Regions from separate parts of the Crossiella sp. NPDC003009 genome, predicted to be linked through region 1. Evidence: riboswitches for the same ligand, from Rfam matches in the RefSeq annotation. Region 1 holds a riboswitch; the other holds the start of a gene.
The links. A riboswitch is a leader RNA that binds a small molecule or an ion and turns the genes downstream of it on or off. The one in region 1 is predicted to bind thiamine pyrophosphate.
Positions count from the first base shown of each region.

Region 2: another riboswitch for thiamine pyrophosphate. It lies ahead of ACWDY5_RS17520 (thiamine ABC transporter substrate-binding protein); the one in region 1 lies ahead of thiO (glycine oxidase ThiO).

Region 1 is NZ_JBSFUA010000008.1:240,718-248,430, forward strand. Features, by position in the region: gene ACWDY5_RS12235 (MFS transporter) at 1-522, shown strand, start outside; gene ACWDY5_RS12240 (hypothetical protein) at 647-1,492, shown strand; gene ACWDY5_RS12245 (S1 family peptidase) at 1,852-2,976, shown strand; gene ACWDY5_RS12250 (S1 family peptidase) at 3,182-4,381, shown strand; gene thiE (thiamine phosphate synthase) at 4,488-5,141, opposite strand; TPP riboswitch at 5,187-5,296, shown strand; gene thiO (glycine oxidase ThiO) at 5,291-6,391, shown strand; gene thiS (sulfur carrier protein ThiS) at 6,388-6,588, shown strand; gene thiG (thiazole synthase) at 6,589-7,350, shown strand; gene thiD (bifunctional hydroxymethylpyrimidine kinase/phosphomethylpyrimidine kinase) at 7,402-7,713, opposite strand, start outside.
Region 2 is NZ_JBSFUA010000013.1:163,688-171,400, forward strand. Features, by position in the region: gene ACWDY5_RS17515 (ABC transporter permease) at 1-980, opposite strand, end outside; gene ACWDY5_RS17520 (thiamine ABC transporter substrate-binding protein) at 956-1,999, opposite strand; TPP riboswitch at 1,999-2,111, opposite strand; gene ACWDY5_RS17525 (4a-hydroxytetrahydrobiopterin dehydratase) at 2,163-2,459, shown strand; gene ACWDY5_RS17530 (alkaline phosphatase PhoX) at 2,482-3,642, opposite strand; gene ACWDY5_RS17535 (BTAD domain-containing putative transcriptional regulator) at 3,751-6,696, opposite strand; gene ACWDY5_RS17540 (CHAP domain-containing protein) at 6,880-7,575, opposite strand.

The DNA of each region.
Region 1 (7,713 bases):
GTGTTCTCCGCCCGCTCCGGCCGCCTGGCCCAGCGCCTGGGGCCCCGGCTCCAGCTGGTGCTCGGCCCGCTGCTGATCGCGGCGGGCATCCTGCTGCTCAACCTGGTGGTGCCCGGCGCGAGCTACCTGTCCGGCGTGTTGCCTGGGGTGCTGGTCTTCGGCGCCGGGCTGGCGCTGGCGGTGGCCCCGGTGACCGCGACCGTGCTGGCCGCCGCGCCGGAGAAGCACGCGGGCGCGGCCTCCGGGGTGAACAACGCGGTGGCCCGCACCGGCGGCCTGCTCGCGGTCGCGGTGCTGCCCGCGCTGGCCGGTCTGCACGGCGCCGAGTACGCGAACCCGGAGGCGCTGACCGCGGGCTGGCACATCGCGCTGACCGTCTGCGCGGCGCTGTGCGCGGCAGGTGGCTTGTTCGCCTTCGGCGTGGACAACCGGGTGCTGGCGCAGGAAAAACCGGCGGACTGCCTCAGTTGCGGGGTGGACGCTCCGCCAACACATGCCAACACCGCGTCACAAAACGCGTGAGTCTACTGTGCACTGTCCATTGAGGACACTGTGTCAGTGCTCACTCCTGGCCAACCAATGGAGTGTCCGCGCCGTCGTCATCGTTGTAAGGGAGTAACCGGGAAGAGCTATTCGCAAGGGAAAGATGAGCGGCGAGGACAAGCGGAACCGTCCGGATGTCAGTTTCACCCAGGTGATCGCAGGCGCGCTGGCGGCGGTGACCGCGGCGGCGCTGGGCGCGCAGCTGGGGGTGGCCGGCACGATCATCGGGGCCGCGGTGGCCAGTGTGGTGGGCACCGTGGGCACCGCGCTCTACCAGCACTCGCTGGAACGCAGCCGGGCCGCGGCCAAGGCCCTGCGCATCGCGACCGCACCCACCGCGCTGGCCGCCGCCGCGCTGGCGGCACGGGCCGCGGAGAAGGCGGACCGGGAGGGGCGGACCGAGGAGCACGCGGCCGCGGCTGAGCCGGCCGAGACCACGGAGTCCAAGGCCCAGCAGCCTGAGGCCGAGCAGTCCGGGACCCCACAGCCGGAGACCGAGCGGGAGGCCGCGCCGGAGTCCGGGCGGCGGCCCTGGTACCGCCGCTGGCAGCTGGTCGCGGCGGTGACCGCGCTGGTCTTCGCCATCGGCATGGGTGGCGTGCTGCTGATCGAGCTGGCCACCGGAGCGCCGCTGTCCGGCAAGGCGGGCGGCGGGCGGACCACGGTCGGCGAGCTGTTCGGGCCGGGTGACCGGAAACCGACCACCAAGCCGGGCAACCCAACGCCGTCCAGCTCCGTCTCCACTACGGAGAGCACGACGCCGGAAGCCCCGACCAGCACCAGCCAGGTCCCGCCGACCAGCACGTCCAGCCAGCCACCGGGCACCACGTCCAGCTCTCCGCCCACCACCACGACCTCGAACCAGCCGAGCAGCGCGGCCCGTCCGCCGAGCAGCACGCCGCCGCCCACGGGCACGCCCGCGGAGCGGAACTCGCCTACCAGCCCTTGATCACATTGGGCGGAACGGCCTAGCGGCGTTAGTGCAAGCTGCCCACGACCGAGGTCGCGATGTGACACGACACGCCCACGGATGGCCCACTGCTGACACGTGTTCCTCCTTTCGGCGGATGCCCGGGGTAGGTCTGTGTCTTTAACGTCCCCCAAAAGTGATGAAGCGATGACGCAGCGTCACTGACGGTCACTGGCGGAGAGGACGGGCTGATGGACCTCTCGTTTCCGGTCACGCAACCGATGGCGTCTCGCCGGTGGCCTCCACTTCGTTGAGCCAAACCCCGAAAAGGGCCGTCGACCCCTGCATTCCCCCTGCCATCGACGGCCCGGTGTCTCACCAACACGAGAGGGCTACGGATGAAGATCGCAGTCGCAGCACGCGCCGCAGGCGTCGCGCTGCTGGCCACCGGTGCGGTTGTCGCGGGCGGCCTGCCCGCCGCGGCGGACAGCTTCGCTTCCCCAGAAATGCTGCAGGCCATGCAGCGCGACCTCGGGCTGACCGCTGAGCAGGCGGCCGACCGGGTGGCCAGTGAGCTCAAGGCCACCGAGGTCGAGAAGTCCGTGCGGGACGCGCTCGGCGCCGCCTTCGCCGGCGCGCACTTCGACGAGGGCAGCGCCAAGCTCGTGGTCAGCGTGACCGACGCGGCCAAGGCCGCCGCGGTCGAGGCCGCGGGCGCCACCGCCAAGGTCGTGGCGCGCACCGAGGCCGCCCTCGACGGCGTGAAGGGCGCGCTGGACGCGGCCGAGTCGAGCCTGCCCAAGGGCGTGACCGGCTGGTACGTCGACGTCAAGAGCAACAACGTGGTGGTCAACGTGCAGCCGGGCGCGGCGAACGAGGCCCGCGCGCAGCTGGCCGCGCTGCCGGAGGCCGCCGCGATCAAGGTCGTGGAGACCGACGAGGCGCCGACCCCGCTCTACGACGTGCGTGGTGGCGACGCCTACTACATGGGCGGCGGCCGCTGCTCGATCGGCTTCTCGGTGCAGGGCGGCTTCGTCACCGCCGGGCACTGCGGCCGGACCGGCACCGCGACCCAGGGCTTCAACCGGGTCGCCCAGGGCACCTTCCGCGGCTCGACCTTCCCCGGCAACGGCGACTTCGGCTGGGTCGCGACCAGCTCGAACTGGACCCCTCGGGGCGTGGTGAACCGCTACAGCGGCTCCACCACCGTCCGGGTGGCCGGTTCCAGTGAGTCCGCGGTCGGCGCGTCCATCTGCCGCTCCGGCTCCACCACCGGCTGGCGCTGCGGCACCGTCCAGGCCAAGAACCAGACGGTGCGCTACCCGCAGGGCGCGGTGACCGGCATGACCCGCACCAACGCCTGCGCCGAGCCCGGTGACTCCGGTGGCTCGTGGCTGTCGGGCACCCAGGCCCAGGGTGTCACCTCCGGTGGCTCCGGCAACTGCTCCTCCGGCGGCACCACGTACTTCCAGCCGGTGAACGAGATCCTCAGCGCGTACGGGCTCCGGCTCGTCACAAGCTGACCGTAAGGGTGCGGCGGGCCGGCGCCCTGCAAGCCGGTCCGCCAGCACCCGCCGAAAGGCGTCCGCGGGATCCCTGCCCCGCGGGCGCCTTTCACTTTGAATTCTTCGAATCCACGTCGTTTGACCCCTTGGCAAAGTCACAAACCGTCGCTAGCTTTCCCCCGTCTGGTCTAACAAGGTGGCCCGATAGAGGGAAGGCGCTCGGATGAAGCGACGTTCGGTCACTGGCCTGCTGGCGGTGACGGTGCTGGCCGGTTCGGCGGTCGGCGCGCCCGCCGCGGCGGCCAGCGCTGGACTGACCGCGATCCCGGCCCGCGATTCCAGCGTCGTCGCGGCGCTGACCCGCGATCTTGGCCTCAGCGTGGCGCAGGCGGCGACCAGGCTGAGCCAGGAACGCCGTGCCGAGCGCATCGCCGGTGATCTCCGCGGCCGCCTGACCAGCTTCGCCGGCTCCTGGTTCGACCCGGCCACCGGCACGGCCGTGGTCGGCGTGACCGAACCCGCCGAGACCGAGACCGTCCGAGCCACCGGTGCCACCCCGCGCCTGCTGCGCCACTCCCGGTCGGCCCTGACCGCGACCAAGGCCGAACTGGACGCCCGGCAGGCCCCGCCCGAGGTCACCAGCTTCCACGTGGACGAGCCGGGCAACCGGGTCGTGGTCACCGTCCTCCCCGGCGGCCGGGCCGCCGCCGAGCGGTTCGCCGCGGGCACCCAGGCCGTGCAGGTCGTGGAGAGCGCGGCCGCGCCCGCGACCACCGGTGACCTGGCCGGTGGCGGCGCGATCTACCTGAGCGGCGCGGCCGGTGGCCGCTGCTCGGCCGGGTTCACCGCGCGCACCGCGGACGGTCAGCCCCGGCTGCTCACCGCCGGGCACTGCGCGGACGGCGGCAACCTGGTCAACGGCCCGGGCGACGTCAAGATCGGCGAGTTCTCCCGGGTCAACTGGAAGGACCAGAACGACTTCGCCGAGGTGACCGTGGACCCGGCGGCCTGGACGCTGCTGCCCCAGGTCAGCACGCACAACGGCGGCGCGGTGACGATCAAGGGCGCGGAGCGGGCCTCGGTCGGGGCCAGCCTGTGCAAGTCCGGCTCCACCAGCAAGTGGACCTGCGGCGTGGTCACCGCCCGCGACGTCACGGTCAAGTACGGCCAGATCGACGGCTCCACCATCACCGTGCGCGGCCTGGTGCAGCACAACGCCTGCGTGGAGCCCGGCGACTCCGGCGGCTCGAACGTCTCCGGCGACCAGGCCCAGGGCATCACCAGCGGCGCCAAGCTCTACGACGCCAACGGCGACGGCCGCAACGACAGCTGCCTGGCCAAGCGCGGCGAGGAGTCGGTGTCCTGGTACCAGCCGGTGGACGAGGCACTTGCGACCTATCGGCTGACCCTGGCCACCGGCTGAGGCTGCCCTGCGTGCGGCGTGTTGTCGGCCCCCCGACCGCGCCGCACCCGGGTTGGTAGGCGACCGTGGCGTTCCCGCACTCTCTCGCGGGAACGCCACGGCCGCCTCAGTTGAGCCGTTCCCTCAGCCGCGCCGCGGCCGCCTTCGGGTCCGCCGCCTCGGTGATCACCCGGACCACCACGATCCGGTCCGCCCCGGCGTCAAGCACCTCGGGCAGCCGCTGCTCGTCGATGCCGCCGATGGCGAACCACGGCCGCTGGTGCCCGGCCGCCGCGGTGTGCCGCACCAGGTCGAGACCGGGCGCGGGGCGGCCGGGTTTGGTCGGGGTCGGCCAGCACGGGCCGGTGCAGAAGTAGTCCACGCCCGGCTCGGCCGCCGCGGCGTCGGACTGCTCGTGGTCATGGGTGGACCGGCCGATCACCACGTCCTCGCCCACGATCCGCCGGGCCATCGGCACCGGCAGGTCGTCCTGGCCGAGGTGCAGCACATCAGCCCCGGCGGCCAGCGCGATGTCCGCCCGGTCGTTCACCGCCAGCAGCACGTCGTGCCGCGCGCAGGCCTCGGCGAAGACCGCCAGCAGCCGCAGCTCCTCGGCCGCCTCCAGGCCCTTCTCCCGCAGCTGCACGATGTCCACGCCGCCGGAGAGGGCGGCGTCGAGGAACTCCGGCAGGTCACCGCGATCCCGGCGGCCGTCGGTGCACAGGTACAGCCGCGCCGCACGCAGCCGCTGGCGAATCTGCTCTCCGTCAAGTCCAGGCACGACACCGGAGCCTATGCGCTCCCAGTTCTGCCTGCTACGGTGGAATTCGGTCCGCACGGGAGCCCGGTAGCACTGGGCTGAGAGGGAGCCTGCTGGCTCCGACCGTCGAACCTGATCCGGGTCATGCCGGCGCAGGGAGCGTGAGATTCGTGTCGAAGGCAGTCGTCGTCGTGGGTGGCGGCGTGATCGGTCTGTCCATCGCCTGGCAGCTGGCCACGGCGGGGTTCGCCGTCCGGGTGGTCGATCCGGCGCCGGGCACCGGCTCGTCCTGGGTGGCAGGCGGCATGCTCGCGCCGGTCACCGAGGCCTGGCCGGGGGAGGAGGACCTGCTCGCGCTGGGCGCGGCCTCGCTGCGGCGCTGGCCGGAGTTCGCCGCGCGGCTGCACACCGCGGCTGGCCGGGATCCCGGGCTGCACACCGCGGGCACGCTGGCGGTCGGGGTGGACGCGGCCGACCGGGACGAGCTGGTCAGGCTGGCCGAGTTCCTGACCTCGCTGGGCCGGGAGGTGCGTCAGCTCACCGCGCGTGAGGTGCGGCGGCTGGAGCCCTCGCTCGGGCCGTCGGTCCGCAGTGGACTGGACGTGCCGGACGACCTGTCCGTGGACAACCGGCTGCTGCTGGCCGCGCTGCGCGCCGCGTGCACCGCCACCGGGGTGGAGTTCATCGCGGTCGAGGTCGCGGAAACCTTGCCCGGCAAGGTGCTGCTGGTCAACGGGTCCACAGTGGACAGTGATGTCACGGTGCTCGCGGCTGGAGCGTGGAGCGCCCGGCTGTGCCCCCGGCTGGACGGCCTGATCCGGCCGGTGAAGGGCGAGATCCTGCGGCTGCGGCACCGGCACGGCGCGCTGCGGCCGCCCGCGCGCACCATCCGCGGCCTGGTCCGCGGCAAACCGGTCTACCTGGTGCCCCGGCCGGACAACGGACTGGTGCTGGGCGCCACCCAGTACGAGGCCGGGTTCGACACCGAGGTGGTCACCGGGGGCGTGCGCGACCTGCTGCGCGATGCCGAGGAGCTGGTGCCGGCCATCGCCGAGTACGCGCTCATCGAGTGCGCCGCCGGGCTGCGGCCCGGCAGCGTGGACAACCTGCCCCTGCTCGGCTGGCTGGAACCCGGCCTGCTGGTGGCCACCGGGCACCACCGCAACGGCATCCTGCTCGCCCCGGTCACCGCCGAGGTGGTGCTGGACCTGGTGGCGGGCAAGGAGATCACCCCCGAAGCACAGGCAGCCGACCCCGGGAGGAGCAGATGAAGGTACGGGTCAACGGCACGGACCGCCAGCTCGGCGAGCAGGCCACCGTGGCCGAGGTGCTGACCCTGCTGGACGCGCCCAGCACGGGCATCGCGGTCGCCCTCGACGGCGCGGTGGTGCCGAGGGCGAGCTGGGCGGAGACCGAGCTGCGCGAGGGCTCGGTGGTGGAAGTGCTCACTGCGGTTCAGGGAGGTTGAGTGGACGACCATCTGGTGATCGCCGAACAGGAGTTCGGCTCACGGCTGGTGATGGGCACCGGCGGCGCGCACAACCTGTCCATCCTGGAACAGGCGCTGGTGGCCTCCGGCACGGAGCTGACCACGGTGGCCATGCGCAGGCTGGACGGCGAGGGCGGCACCGGCGTGCTGGAGTTGTTGCGGCGCCTGGGCATCCAGCCGCTGCCGAACACCGCGGGCTGCAAGAGCGCGGCCGAGGCGGTGCTCACCGCGCGGCTGGCCAGGGAGGCACTGGAGACCCGCTGGGTGAAGGTGGAAGTGGTGGCGGACGACCAGACCCTGCTGCCGGACCCGATCGAGCTGCTGGACGCCTGCGAGCAGCTGGTGGCCGACGGCTTCATCGTGCTGCCCTACACCAACGACGACCCGGTGCTGGCCAGGAAGCTGGAGGACATCGGCTGCGCGGCCGTGATGCCGCTGGGCTCCCCGATCGGCACCGGCCTCGGCATCCGCAACCCGCACAACATCGAGCTGATCGTCTCCAGGGCGAGTGTGCCGGTGATCCTGGACGCCGGGATCGGCACCGCCTCCGACGCGGCACTGGCCATGGAGCTGGGCTGCGCCGCGGTCCTGCTGGCCACCGCGGTCAACCGAGCCACCCACCCCGAGATGATGGCCGCCGGCATGCGCGCCGCGGTCGAAGGCGGCCGCCTGGCCAGGCTGGCCGGTCGCATCCCACAGCGCTTCTGGGCACACGCATCGAGCCCACAGCGCGAGTCCTGAACAGCGCACTGACGGGGAAGACGGCGGTCGTCGTCTCCCCCGTCGCAGTGGCTACACCTCGTCGATGTCCCTGACCCGCCACAGGCCGGAGACCGGGCCGACGCCGCCACCCAGTGGGTAGGACTGCCGGACCGCTTCCCGCACATAGCGTTTGCCGAACTGGACGGCCTCCACCATGGTCGAACCCTTGGCCAGGGCCGAGGTGATGGCCGAGGCCAGGGTGTCGCCGCCGCCGTGGGTGTGCACGGTGTCGTAGCGCGGGCCGGGCAGCTCCAGGAAGGTCCTGCCGTCGTAGAGCAGGTCCACGCACTGCGGATCGCTGTTCAGGTGGCCGCTCTTGATGAGTGTCCACTGTGGACCGAA
Region 2 (7,713 bases), on a different contig from region 1:
GCGGCCTCGACCCCGGAGACGGCCAGCGTGCCCTGGGCCCCGCCAGTGGCCAGCGCGCGATAGCCGTCGAAACCCCAACCGTCCTCTGTGGACAGTGAGCGGAGCAGCAGCCCGACGATCGGCACCACCAGCCCGAGCACCACCAGCCCCGCGGCGGCCACCACGAACCATTCGCCGCCGTGCGGTGTGCGCAGGCTCTCCTGGGCCGCGCGCAGCTTCAGCTGGGCCTCCCTGCGCCTGCGCGCGACCGCGCCGACGACCAGTGCGGCGATCACCGCGGCCAATTGCAGCAGCGAGAGCGCGGCCGCGCCGGAGAGGTCGAGCAGGTTGACCGTGCGCAGGTAGATCTCGGTCTCCAGGGTGCGCAGCCGGGAGCCGCCGAGGATCAGCACCACGCCGAAAGCGGTGGAGCAGAACAGGAACACCACCGCGGCGGCCGAGCCGATGGCCGGGCCGAGCGCGGGCAGCGTGACGCTGAGGAAGGTCCGCCAGCGGGAGGCGCCGAGCGCGCGGGCGGCGTCCTCTGCCCTGCGGTCCAGGTGCGCCCACAGGCCGCCGACGGTGCGGGCCACCACGGCCACGTTGAAGAAGGCGTTGGCCAGCACGATGCCCAGCACCCCGGCATCGCCGAGCACCGCGCGGAAGGCCAGGCCCACCACCACGGTGGGCAGCACGAACGGCACCGTGATGGCCAGCCGGACAAACCCCCGGCCGCGCACGTCGCAGCGGGCCAGCAGGTAGGCCACCGGCAGCCCGGCCAGCAGCGCCACCAGCGTCGCCGCCGCGGCCTGGCCCAGGGTGAAGGCGACCAGGCTCCAGGTGGACGGGTCGGCCAGCGTCTTGGCCACCCCGGTGCGGCCGAGGCCGAGCCCGATGATCGCGGCCACCGGCCAGGCGAAGAAGACGGCCAGGAAGGCCAGCGGAACAGCGGCCGCGGCCCCGAGGCCGAGCCTGCTCAGCCCTGAACGAGCTTGCGCCACTGCTCCACCCAGCGCTCCCGGCCCTCGGCGACCTTGGCCGCGGGCAGCGTGGCCGCCTGCTGCGGCTGCGGCGCGACCTGCTGCCACACCGGCGGCAGCGCGACGCCCTCACGGGCCGGGTAGACGAACATCTGCTCGGCCACCTGCGCCTGGAACTTCTCGCCCAGCAGGAAGTCGACCAGCTTGCGCGCGGCCTCGGGCTGCTTGGCGCCCTTGAGCACGCCGGTGTACTCGACCTGGCGGTAGCAGGTGTCCAGCAGCGCCTTGGTCTTCGGCTTGCCGTCCTCACCGACCTCGGCCGCGGGCGAGGAGGCGTAGGAGAGCACGATCGGCCGCTTTCCCTTGCCGCCCACCGAGAACTCCTGCTTGTAGGCGGTCTCCCAGCCGTTGACCACCTTGACCCCGTTGTCCTTCAACCGGTTCCAGTACCCGGCCCAGCCGTCCTCGCCGAGCTTGGCCACCGTGTTGAGCAGGAAGGCCAGTCCCGGCGAGGAGGTCGCGGGGTCGGAGACCACCAACAGGTCCTTGTACTTCGCATCGGCGAGGTCGTCCAGCGACTTCGGCTCGGCCAGCCCCTGCTGCGCGAAGTAGCCGAGGTCGATGTTCATGCACACATCGCCCAGGTCGACCGCGGACAGCGCGCCCGAGCCCTCCACCGCGTAGCGCTGCGGGCCCTTGGCCGCCTCGGGGCTCTGGTAGGGCTCCAGCAGGCCGTTGTCGATGGCCCTGGAGGCGAAGGTGGAGTCCACGCCGAAGACCACGTCGCCCAGCGGGTTGGCCTTGGTCAGCACCAGCTGGTTGGTCAGCGCGCCGGCGTCGCCCAGCGCCCGCTGCTCCACGGTGACCCCGGTCTGCTTCTTGAACTCGGCGAACACCCCCTCGGCCACCGCGAAGGACTCGTGCGTGAGCAGCACCACCTTGGTCTGTCCGGGCGGCGCGGGCGTCGGCCCGGTCAGCGAACACCCCGTGAGCAGGACAAGGCTGGTGACCAGCGCGAACGCGGCCGATGTGCGACGCAAAGTTCCTCCTGACGCAGTCCCTACACCGGCATGACCCGGATCAGGTGCGGACGGTCGAGAGCTGACCGCTCTCCTCTCAGCCCGGCAACACCGGACTCCCGTGGCATCTGGAGTGACCATACGCCGGGTCGCGCTCCCGGGCGCGCACCACCACCATGGAGGCATGGCCGAACTGCTGAACGATGACCAGATCAAAGAAGACCTGGTGCGCCTGCCCCAGTGGCGCGCGGTCGGCGCGGAGCTGGTGCGCACGGTCGAGCTGGACAGCTTCGCGCAGGCCATCCAGGTGGTGAACCGGGTGGCGGAGGTCGCGGAGAACGACAACCACCACCCGGACATCGACATCCGCTGGCGATCCCTGACCTTCCGCTGCTCAACCCATTCGAAGGGCGGGATCACCGACCTGGACGTGGCCATGGCCCAGGAGATCGACGGCGTGGTCGACGCGATCGCCGGTTAGGCCCGGAACGGCGCAGTGCCGGTTAGACCCGGAACGGGCCGGTGACCTCGTAGGTGATGCCGCCGCTGCTGCTCCCGCTGGTGCCGCGCTGGGAGGAGAAGTAGAGCCGGTTGCCGGCCGGGTTGAACGCGGGGCCGCAGATCTCCGAACCGCTGTGCCCGTTGACCCGCAGGAACGGGGCCACCACGCCGGTCTTGGTGATGATGCAGATCTCCATGTTGCCGCCATCCTCGGCGACGAAGAGGTCCCCGCTGCTGGTCCCGGTGACGTTGTCCACCCCGGTCAGCGGCGCGGTGCCACTGGTGACCAGGTTGTCGTCGTAGGTCAGGCTGATCGAGCTGGTGCCGGCGTTGTAGGCCCAGACCCGGTTGTCACCCTTGGTGGTGAACCAGCAGGTGCCGCCCGCGTAGTAGCAGCCCTCGCCGCCGTTGAACCGCTTCGCGCCGCTGACCTGGTTGCGGGTGGCGGTCGTGCTGCCTGCGGGGTCCGAGACCCGGCCCCAGGTCACCGGGCCGCTGGTCTGGGAGCTGCCGCCCTTGAGCACTTCCAGGGTGCCGCTGGAGAGGTCGCCCCAGGTGGTGGGCTTGAAGCGGTAGAAGCAGCCGTCCGGGACGTCCTCGGTGAGGTAGATGTAGCCGTGGTCGGCGTCGGTGGCGCAGGCCTCGTGCTTGAACCGGCCCATCGCCGGGCGGCGGATGGCGGCCTTGACGCCCCACGGGTCGGTCTCGTAGACGTAGCCGCGGTCCACCTCCTCGCAGGAAAGCCAGGTGTTCCAGGGAGTGGCGCCGCCCGCGCAGTTGACGTTGGTGTTGGCCAGGGTGCGGTAAGCGCCGGTGATCTTGCCGGTGCTGTCGAACTTGACCGCGCCCACCCCGCCGGTGCTGGAGACCTCGCTGTTGGAGACGTAGATCCAGCCGCTGCCGTCGGCGAAACAGGCCCCGCCGTCCGGCGCCGGGTGCCAGGTGTAGCTCGTGCCGGTCACCTGCTGCCCGGTGCGCGCGATGACCCGGCTGGTGAACCCCTGTGGCAGCTGGATCCCATTGGCGTCGGCGGACAACAACGCGCCGTAGGGGCTGGGGCCGGGCTGGGCGCCCTCGGCGAAGGCGTCCCGCCAGGCCGCTCCGCCGAAGGCCCCGGCCGCGGCGCCGACCACGGCGACCCGTAAGAAGTTGCGTCGTTCCACGGTGAACTCCCGTCAGTTCGGGTGACACTCAGGAGTCTTGCGAGCGCCAAGGCTCACGGGTACGGGCAAAAGGCCGGTGAACACTGGGGATCCCCACAGTGGACATCGTCAGTTCACGCAGGGACACGACCAGCGCCGGTGCCAGTCGGCGGCCTCGGCCGCCTCCCTGATGCCCAGCCGGTCGAAGATCTCCCGCGCCTCCCGCCAGGCCCGGTGCGCCGCGGCCGCCGTGCCCGCCGCCGCGTGCACCGCGCCCACATCGCGCAGGGTGCGCGCCCGCCACACCGGCAGCCGCAGCTCGGCCCAGCCGGTCAGGGCCAGGTTCAGGAAGTGCAGCGCCGGTTCCGCCCGGCCCAGGGCCAGGCAGCATTCGCCGAGGGTGCGGTGCAGCAGGGCCAGGCCGAAGGTGTCGTGCAGGGCGTGGCAGGTCTTGATGCCTGCCAGCAGGGCGGGTTCGGCCCGGTCCGGGCGGTGCTGGCGGATCCAGACCTTGGCCAGTGCCTGGCCGGTGTAGCAGGAGAGCAGGTCGTCCGGCACGTCGCGGACGATGCGGTGCGAGCGGCGGCAGTAGTCCTCGGCCTCGTCCCAGCGGTCGGCGGCGCGGTGCACCAGGCCGATCCCGCGCAGCGCCAGGGCCTCGCCGCGTTCGTTGCCCGCGGCGCGGTAGGCGCCTGCCGCGGCGGTCAGGGTGTCGATGGCCTCGGGGTCCTCGCCCAGCTCGCGGTGGGCGTAACCGATGCCGTACAGCGCGTGCGCCACGCCTTCCTGGTCGCCGCTGCTGGCCAGCATCTGGTGCGCCCTGCGCAGCGCGGGCAGCGCGAGCGCGTGCTCGGCCAGCTCCCGGCCGACCATGCCGATCCCGTTGAGCGCCACCGCCTCGCCCCTGGTGTCGCCGACCTCGGCGAAGAGCGCCTGCGCGGTGCGGAAGTGGGCGCGGGCCAGCTCGTAGCGGTCGCGTTTGTAGTGCAGCTGGGCCAGGCTGCACTCCAGCGCGGCCTCGCCGCGGCGGTGACCGGTGCGGCGCAGCGCGGCGACCGCGGCCTCATGGGTGCGGGCCCAGCTGTCGTAGCGGTTGCGCACCGCGAAGAAGCTGAACACCAGCGCCTCGGCCAGTGCCGCGGCCAGCTCGGCCAGGTCCAGCTCCGCGGCCCGGCACACCGCGGCCACCAGCGCGGGCTCCTCCTGCTCGAACCACCGGTCGGCGCCGGTGATCCGCGGCCGGGGCTGGGTGCTCAGGTCGGTCTGGCACAGCCGGGGCACCGCGGGCGGCAGCGGCTCGGCCAGCTCGTCCACCGCGGCCAGCAGCGCGGTCACCGCCCTGCGAACCGCCTCCCGTCGCTGCTCCGGGGGCTCCGCCAGCTCGGCGCACTCCCTGGCGTGCAGCCGGACCAGGTCGTGCATCCGGTAGCGCAACGGCTCGGCCGGTTCGCTGCTCACCTCCACCAGCTGGGCGTCCAGCAGCTGGTCCAGGATGTCCTCGGCCCGCTCCTCCGGCTCGCCGAGCAGCGGCGCGGCCAGCCAGCCGGGCAGGTTGCCGTAGCCCAGCGCGCCGAGCAGCCGGTAGGCGCGCCGACTTGGCTCATCCAGGCCCAGGTAGCTCACCGCGAGCCCGGTGCGCACCGCCAGGTCGCCCACGGCGAGCTCGTCCAGCCGCCGCTGCTCGTCCCGCAGCCGCCCCAGCAGCCGGGACACCGGCCAGTGCGGGCGAGCGGCCAGCTTCGCGCCGGTGATCCGGATGGCCAGCGGCAGGTAGCCGCACAGCTGCGCCACCTCGGCCACCGCGGCGGCCTCCGCGCGCACCCGCTGCTCGCCGATCAGCCGCTCGAACAGCTCGCGCGCGGTCAGCGGCGGCAGCACGTCCAGCGCGATCCGGCGCACCCCCTCCAGCCCGGCCAGCCGCTGCCTGCTGGTCACCAGCACCAGGCAGTCCGCGCCGCCGGCCAGCAGCGGCCGGACCTGGCTGGCCCCGGCCGCGTCGTCGAGCACCACCAGCACCCGCCGCCCGGACAGCTCGGCCCGCCACAGCGCGGCCCGCTCGCGCAGGTCCTCCGGGATCCGCTCACCCGGCACCCGCAACGCCCGCAGCAGCGCGTCCAGCACCGCCTCCGGCGCCAGGCCGGTGAGCTCGACGAACAGCTGCCCGTCCGGGTAGCGCGGGGCCAGCCGGTGCGCGGCCCGTACCGCGAGCGCGGTCTTGCCGACCCCGGTCGGCCCGTCCAGCCACCACACCGGCAGCACCCCGGAGTCCGCCGCCGGGGTCGCGCACAGCAGCTCCAGCTCGGCGTCCCGGCCGGCGAAGTCGGGCACGTCCCTGGGCAGGTGGTTGCGGCTGACCGGCCGGGGCGCGGGTTCCGGCGCCGGGCGCGGTTCGGTGAGCAGCTCGCGGTGCAGCCGTTGCAGCTCGGGGCCGGGTTCCACGCCCAGCTCGGCCACGGTCAGCGCCCGCGTCTCGTGGAAGACCCGCAGCGCCTCGGCCCGCCGCCCGCAGCGGTACAGCGCGGTCATCAGCTGCCCGCGCATCCGCTCCCGCAGCGGGTGCTCGGCCAGCAGCCCCGGTAGTTCGGTGACCAGCTCGGCGTGCCGCCCCAGCCGCAGGTCGGCGTCCATCCGGGCCTCCAGGGCGGTCAGCCGCTCCTCCTCCAGCCCGGCCAGGAACCGCTCCCGCATCCGGTCCGAGCCGATGTCGGCCAGCGGCCGGCCCCGCCACAGCGCGAGCGCCCGCCGGAGCAGCCCGCCGGCCAGCTCCGGGTCGGTCTCCCGCCGGGCCGCCGCGGTCCAGGTCCGGAACCGGTGCAGGTCCACCTGGTCCGGCTGCACGGACAACACGTAGCCGGGCGGGCTGTGCCGCAGTGGCACGGAGAGCAGCTGACGCAGGTGCGAGATGTGCACCTGGAGCGCCTTGCGCGCGTGCGGCGGCGGTTCCTCGCCCCAGACCGCGTCGATCAACCGGTCGATCGGGATGATCGTGCCGGGGTTGAGCAGCAGCATGGCCAGGATCTGCCGGGCTCGCGGCGGCGGTTGTGCCCTGGGCACGCCGGATTCCCAGATCTCCACCGGACCGAGAATGCGAAATTCCTCCACCATTGGCCCCCGTGAGACGGCGAAGGCCAATTGTTGGTCCGGATTCCGCCCGTTGTCTGCCCCCGAGGGTCGCCAGGCGCACTCAAGAACCTGATATCGAAACGATCAGCCGGGCGGATTTGCCCGACCGCCCGGCTGACCGTTTCCGCGCTGCCCCTACGGTCGAGTGCCGCCGTAGAAGGTGCTCCCGCTCAGCGTGCGGGTCACCCGGCGGACCGCGTTCTGCTGGTTGCCCTCGATCATCTTCACCGTGCTGCCGGACCGCGACTCGATGATCCCGATGTGCGTGCTGGTGGCCGGACTCGACGGCCCGGTCCCGAACAGCAACACGTCACCCTTGACCGCCGAGCCGAGGTTGGCCTTGCTGTAGGACTTGCCGTTGCGCTGGCCCCACTTGTAGACGTCGCCGGTGAACGGGTACTGCGGGATGCTCACCCCCGCCTTGCGCCACACCCAGGTGCTGAACAGGGCGCACCAGGCCACACACTGCGAGGAGTACTTGGTGCAGTTGCTCCCGTTGGGCCGCTCCCCGTTGCCCAGCTCCGCCGCGGCGATCCGCACGATCTGGTCCCGGTTCGCCGCGGGGCCGGCGGGCGCGGCGGCAAGCGGCACGGTGTCCGGCTGGGTGGCCCTCGTCCGCGCCGCGTCCTGCTCCAGGAACTCCCGCAGCGCCGCACCGGTGAGCGGACGGCCGTCCAGATCCTCGACCGCGAGCACGGCGGGCGCCACGGTATCCGGATCCTCCGCCGCGACCGCCGGGCCGGTGACCACGGACGAGGCCAACAACAGGCTGGTCCCGACCCCCAGTACGGTCAGACCGCGAGCAAGGCGCCGCGGGATGGTCTTCTCCATGGCTGCATTCCCCTCATCGGCATCGCCGCGGTTTCCACGGCGAAGTCAGGGTCGGGGACGGCTCTTAATACCGGCCAAAGACGCGGTAAAGCTCTACACCGGATGGCTACCGGTAAGTTCGCGCACTATTGCGGACCG